2 regions of the Clostridium chauvoei genome follow, and region 2 is predicted to be linked to the other one. Evidence: a T-box and tRNA genes for the amino acid it is inferred to sense, from the RefSeq annotation. Region 2 holds a T-box; the other holds one or more tRNA genes.
The links. The T-box of region 2 lies ahead of leuS (leucine--tRNA ligase). A T-box ahead of a tRNA ligase gene usually reads a tRNA of that ligase, here a tRNA-Leu.
Positions count from the first base shown of each region.

Region 1 (3,433 bases), 1.2 Mb from region 2:
ATCTCCTTCATGAATATATCCACAAACAGTACAAACAAATTTTTTCATTAAAGTCCCTCCTAGATTTATAAAATTATAGATATAAAATTTATATCTAATTAAAGTATGTCCGAATTTTTGAATAATATTTCATATAGAAGGGGGCATTATGGAAAAAATAAAGGATTTTTTTAAAAATAAGCAGTTTTTTAAAACTTTAATTATATTAGCATTACCTATTATATTGCAAAATATTTTAACTTCATCATTAAATATGGCTGATACATTAATGATTGGTTCTATTGGAGATGAACAAGTTGCAGCAGTAGGTATTTTTACAAAAGATCTACAAGTTATAAAAGAAGCATCTTCATATTTAGCTATTGTAAGTATAAGTTATATTGTAACAGCAATTACATTTACTATAGCAACAGCATTAAGATGTATGGAAGATTCTAAGACACCTATGATTATAAGTGCAGTTGCAGTTTGTATAAATATAGTATTAAACTATATTTTTATATTTGGTAAGTTTGGAGTACCAGAGATGGGAGTACAAGGAGCTGCTATTGCAACAGTAATAGCAAGATTTGTAGAATGTACTCTTCTAGCCATTAAAGGGCATAAACATAAAGTATTGCATGGAGAATTTAAAGAGTATTTTATGTTTAAAAAAGATTTTGCTTTTTCAATTTATAAATCAGTAATTCTAGTAGTTCTTAATGAAGCTTGCTGGGGATTTGGTACTTTTTTCTATTCAATAGCATATGGAAAGCTTGGTACAGAGTCTATGGCAGCAGTGCAAATAACAAATAATATTCAAAACCTTTTCTTTGTAGTATGTTTTAGTATGGCAAGTTCTTCTCTAGTAATGATAGGAAATTTAATGTATCATATATAGTTAAAGAATATTCAATATTAATATTAAGAATATATAGTGTATGTTACCCTATAAGAGTAGTTAATTTAGTTCTTATAGTAGGAGTATTTAGAGGTGGTGGAGATGCTAGCTTTGCTCTAAAAGCAGAAGTATTGACTATGTGGTTTATTGGAGTTCCTATGGCATTTATAGGGGCAGTACTATTAGGATTTCCTATATATTTAGTAATTTTAATGGTAACAGCGGAAGAAATAGCGAAGTTTATAGTATCTATATTTAGATTTAAAAGCTATAAATGGGTTCATAATGTAATAGAAAAATCATCTGTAAATAAAAAAAACAAAGAGGACTATTTAAAATAAAATAGTCCTCTTTGTTTTTTGAAATTTCATATTAATTAGGAATTTTATATATCCTTAATACTATTATTATCATAATAATAATAAATATATACATAAAATAAAAAATATCACAACTTTTTATTAAAAATTGTGATATTTTTATAATTTAATTGGTGCCGGCAGAGGGAATCGAACCCTCACGGTAAAACCGCATGATTTTGAGTCATGTGCGTCTGCCAGTTCCGCCATGCCGACAAGGTCTCTTCATTAGAAAATAATATCATAAAAGAATAAAAATTTCAAGTTTTAATTTTTTATTCCTAAAAAGATAAAAATTTTACAATAAAATCTTGTTAGTATGGACAAGTTCTGATATTATTAGAAGAGGATAAATTTAACCCAGTGGGTTTAATTTTGACCCAGTTATGTGTAGTCTACATATTAAACACATAGTTAGTAGAAGAAGACTACGACTATTTAATAATTAGGGAGGAATCAATGATATGATGTATTCAAGAGAAGTTGAAGAAATGTGTGTTGTTGCTAAGGGACCTAATCATGGTCCAGCACCGATTCCTGTAGAAGGAAGATGGGTACAATCTAAAGAAGTTAAAGATATTTCAGGATTAACTCATGGTGTGGGTTGGTGTGCACCACAACAAGGAGCTTGTAAATTAACTTTAAACGTTAAAGATGGAATAATAGAAGAGGCGTTAGTTGAAACAATTGGATGTTCAGGAATGACTCATTCAGCTGCTATGGCTTCAGAAATATTACCAGGAAAGACTATATTAGAAGCATTAAACACAGACTTAGTTTGTGATGCTATAAACACAGCTATGAGAGAATTATTCTTACAAATAGTTTATGGAAGAACTCAAACTGCTTTCTCAGAAGGTGGATTACCAATAGGAGCTGGACTTGAAGATTTAGGAAAAGGATTAAGATCTCAAGTTGGTACTATGTACGGAACAGTTGCTAAGGGACCAAGATACTTAGAAATGGCAGAAGGTTATGTAACTGAAACAGCTTTAGATGCTGATGGAGAAATCATAGGTTACAAATTCGTTCACTTAGGCAAGATGATGGAAATGGTTGCTAAGGGAATGGATGCTAATGAAGCTTTAGCTAAAGCTACAGGACAATACGGAAGATTTGATGACGCTGTTACAGTTATAGATCCAAGACACAAATAATATTGTAAGGAGGAATAGAAACATGGCATTATTTGAAAGTTATGAAAGAAGAATTAACCAAATCACTCCAGTATTACAAAAATACGGAATGGAAAAAATAGAAGATGCTAAGGCTGTATGTGATGAAAAGGGAATCAACGTTTATGATATCGTTAAGTCAACTCAACCAATCGCATTCGAAAACGCTATGTGGGCTTACACTTTAGGTGCTGCTATAGCTATAAAGAAGGGCTGCGTAAAGGCTGCTGATGCTGCTGAAGCTCTAGGAGAAGGATTACAAGCATTCTGTATCCCAGGATCAGTTGCTGATGATAGAAAAGTTGGTTTAGGCCACGGAAACTTAGGAGCTATGCTTTTAAGAGAAGAAACTAAATGTTTCGCATTCTTAGCAGGACACGAAAGCTTCGCTGCTGCTGAAGGTGCTATAAAGATAGCTGAAAAAGCTAACAAGGTAAGAAAAGAACCTTTAAGAGTTATATTAAACGGTCTTGGAAAAGATGCTGCTTATATAATTTCAAGAATTAACGGATTTACTTATGTTCAAACTAAGTTTGATTACATGACTGGTAAATTAGAAATAGTTAAAGAAAAAGCATACTCAAACGGACCAAGAGCTGCAGTTAAGTGCTACGGTTCAGACGACGTTAGAGAAGGTGTTGCTATAATGCATCACGAAGGAGTTGACGTATCAATCACTGGTAACTCAACTAACCCTACAAGATTCCAACATCCAGTTGCTGGAACATACAAGAAGGAATGTGTAGAACAAGGTAAGAAGTACTTCTCAGTTGCATCAGGTGGTGGTACTGGAAGAACTCTTCACCCAGATAACATGGCAGCAGGTCCTGCTTCATACGGTATGACTGATACTATGGGAAGAATGCACTCAGATGCACAATTCGCAGGATCATCATCAGTTCCAGCTCACGTTGAAATGATGGGTCTTATCGGAATGGGTAACAACCCAATGGTTGGAGCTACAGTTGCAGTTTCAGTTGCTATAGAAGAAGCAATGAGCAAGTAATAAGCTTTGATAT
Region 1 covers NZ_CP018624.1:761,586-765,018, forward strand. Annotated here, with positions in the region: gene BTM21_RS03500 (NADH peroxidase) at 1-48, opposite strand, end outside; gene BTM21_RS03505 (MATE family efflux transporter) at 149-880, shown strand; gene BTM21_RS03510 (Na+ driven multidrug efflux pump) at 1,018-1,221, shown strand; tRNA gene BTM21_RS03515 (tRNA-Leu) at 1,372-1,455, opposite strand; gene BTM21_RS03520 (iron-sulfur cluster assembly scaffold protein) at 1,704-2,396, shown strand; gene BTM21_RS03525 (GGGtGRT protein) at 2,419-3,420, shown strand.
Region 1: it has a tRNA-Leu gene. The T-box ahead of leuS (leucine--tRNA ligase) is inferred to sense a tRNA for this amino acid. The anticodon was not compared.

Region 2 (3,433 bases):
CATGTTCAGGTCCTCCAACATATTTATCAACAGGAAGCATTTTATTAACTAAATCCTTATCAAAGGCTTTTTCAGAATTCTTGTTGTCAGGATATCTTAATTGATACCATGATGAACATACAAATGTATCTAAAGTATCAGCTTCTCTCTTAGCTGGTTTACCACATTTTGGACAAGTTGTGTTTATGAACTCATCACATTTAGCAAGTGGAGATTTTCCATCTGGAGCAAACTCAACATTGTAAGGAAGCTCTACAGGTAATTGATTTTCAGGTACAGGAACAGTTCCACAATGTTCACAATGAATCATTGGAATTGGAGCACCCCAATATCTTTGTCTTGAAACTAACCAATCTCTTAATCTATAGTTAACCTTAGCTGAGCCTAATTCCATTGAAGCTAATTTCTCGACTATTTTAATTTTAGCTTCTTCTGTAGTTAATCCATCAAATTCACCAGAGTTTACTAAAACACCATATTCACAATAAGGAAGTTCTACTTCTTTACCATTTTTGCTAGTTATAACTTTTTCAATTGGAAGATTAAACTTTGTAGCAAAAGCAAAGTCTCTTTCATCATGAGCTGGAACAGCCATAACAGCACCAGTTCCGTAAGTTGCTAATACATAATCACCAACCCAAACAGGAACTTCTTTTCCGTTAATTGGATTAATAGCGTAAGAACCAGTGAATACACCAGTTTTTTCTCTAGAAAGAGATTGTCTTTCTATATCAGATTGCTTTTTAGCTTCATCTTTATAATTTTCAACAGATTCTTTATTTTCAGCAGTAGTAAGTTTATCTACTAATGGGTTTTCAGGAGCTAAAACAACATATGTAACTCCATTTAAAGTATCAACTCTTGTTGTGAAAACATCGAATTTAAGATCGGAATCTTTAACCTTAAAAGTAACTTCAGCACCAGTAGATTTACCAATCCAGTGTTTTTGCATAGCCACAGTTTTTTCAGGCCAATCTAAAGTATCAAGCTTTTCAAGAAGTTCATCGGCATAATCAGTTATTTTTAAGAACCATTGAGTTAAATCCTTCTTTGTAACTTCTGTTGAACATCTTTCACAAGCACCTTCAACAACTTGTTCATTTGCAAGAACTGTATTACATGATGGACACCAATTTACAGGGGCTTTCTTTCTATAAGCTAAGCCTTTTTCATAAAGTTTTAAGAATACCCATTGAGTCCATTTATAGTAATCAGGGTTACAAGTTACAACTTCATTTTCCCAGTTAAACATAGCACCCATAGCTTTTAATTGTTTTTCCATGTTTACTATATTTTTATCAGTTGAATCCTTAGGGTGGATTCCAGTTTTTATTGCAAAGTTTTCAGCAGGTAAGCCGAAAGCATCAAATCCCATTGGTTGGAATACATTATATCCTTGCATTCTCTTCATTCTAGCCCATGAATCAACAGGTCCATAGTTAAACCAGTGACCAGCATGTAATTGGCTACCTGAAGGGTATGAGAACATTTCTAATACGTAAAGTTTTTCCCCTTCTTTATTAGGGTCGAATTTATAAAGTTTAGTTTCTTCCCATTTATCTTGCCATTTTTTATCAATAGCAGTTCCATAGTTACTCATTTTAAGTCCTCCTATATTTTTATTTATAAAAAAAAGTCCTCCATCTCTATTTAAGAGACGAAAGACATTATTTCGCGGTACCACTCTTATTAGAAAAAATACTAGATAAATATACCTAAGTAAAATTTCTCGCTTAAATAAATAACGGGAATATCCCGTACTTGCTTTTGACAAGTAAGCTCCTAGGCAAGTTCCTATATTTATATCGTTACTTTTCACCAAACAGTAACTCTCTAAAGATATAAGGATATAGTACTACTCCTATTCAATGCAATAAAATATTAAATTTTTAATTAATCATAAATTATTATATATTATCTATCCTTATAAAGTCAACAGGTACAAATTTTTGTTAAAAAAATAAGAATACATATATACTTTTGGGGGAAAATACTAAATGAAAATACGACTTAAGTAAGGAGACAGAAAAATGAAAGTATTATATCACATTGATAACCCAAGTAAATGGAAGTTAACAGTAGAAAATGTAAAAAATATGGTTAAGTATGGAAAGGAATCAGGAAAGACTTTCGAAATAGGCATATTAGTTAATAGCGTTGCAGTAATAGATTTAAAAGAACAAATCGCTGTTAATTCTAAAATGTATATAAAGTTTGATGAATTAGCTAAGGAAAATGTTAAATTCATGGCATGTCATAATGCATTAAAGAAACTTACAATAACTAAAGAGGAATTATGTTCTTTTGTAGAAATAGTGCCATGTGGAGTAGCAACCATTGCTGAAAAGCATGAAGAAGGATATTGCTATATTAAGGCATAAGGAGAAGGGTAATGACAGAAAAGAAAAGACTTACAATAATACAAATAAATGATGTTCATGGACATGTAAAGCCTCACAATGAAGCTTTTTTTGAGGCTAATGGTATAAATATAAAAGAAGCCGGTGGATATTCAAGAATAAAAACTGTAATAGATAGTATAAAACAAGAAAATCCTAATACTATAGTTTTAGATTGTGGAGATACATTCCATGGAACCTTTATAACTACTCAAACTCAAGGAAATGCAATAATTCCTATTATGAATAAAATGGGTATAGATGCAATGACTGCTCATTGGGATTTTGCATATACACCATCTCATTTAGCTGAAATTTCAAGAAGATTAAATTACCCCATGCTATCTGCTAATACATATGTATATGATAAAAAGAAGAGATTATTTGATCCATATATAATAAAAGAAATTGATGGCTTAAAAATTGGTATCATTGGTATGGCTTGTGAACATGTAGTGCAAGGTTTTCCACAAAAATTTAGTCAAGGAATATATATGTCACCAGAATATAAAGAAATACCTCAAACAGTTGTAGAACTTAAAAATAAGCATAAGGTAGATGTTATAGTTTTATTATCACATCTTGGAATGCCAACAGATTATGAAATATTACAAACTGTTAATGATGTAGATATATGTATAAGTGGTCATACTCATAATAGACTAAATTCTCCTATAAAAATAGGAGATACTATACTTATACAATCTGGATGTCATGGCTCTTTTATAGGAAGATTAGATTTAGATATTTTAGATGGAAAAGTAATAGATTATACTCATGAACTTATTACTATTTCAGATAATATAGAAAAAAATCAAGAAATAGAAACTCTTATAGAAAATGCTTATGAGCCATATAAAGAGGAATTAGATGTAGTAGTAGGAGAAACTAATAGTGTATTAAATAGAGATTTATCTATGGAGTCTACTATGGATAATTTCCTATTAAAATCTATTTCTAATGTAACAGGAAATAAAATCTGTTTTTCTCATGGATGGAGATATGGAACACCTATAGTACCAGGAAAAATAACA
Region 2 covers NZ_CP018624.1:1,935,137-1,938,569, reverse strand. Annotated here, with positions in the region: gene leuS (leucine--tRNA ligase) at 1-1,600, opposite strand, end outside; T-box leader at 1,651-1,878, opposite strand; gene BTM21_RS09120 (DsrE family protein) at 2,031-2,381, shown strand; gene BTM21_RS09115 (bifunctional metallophosphatase/5'-nucleotidase) at 2,393-3,433, shown strand, end outside.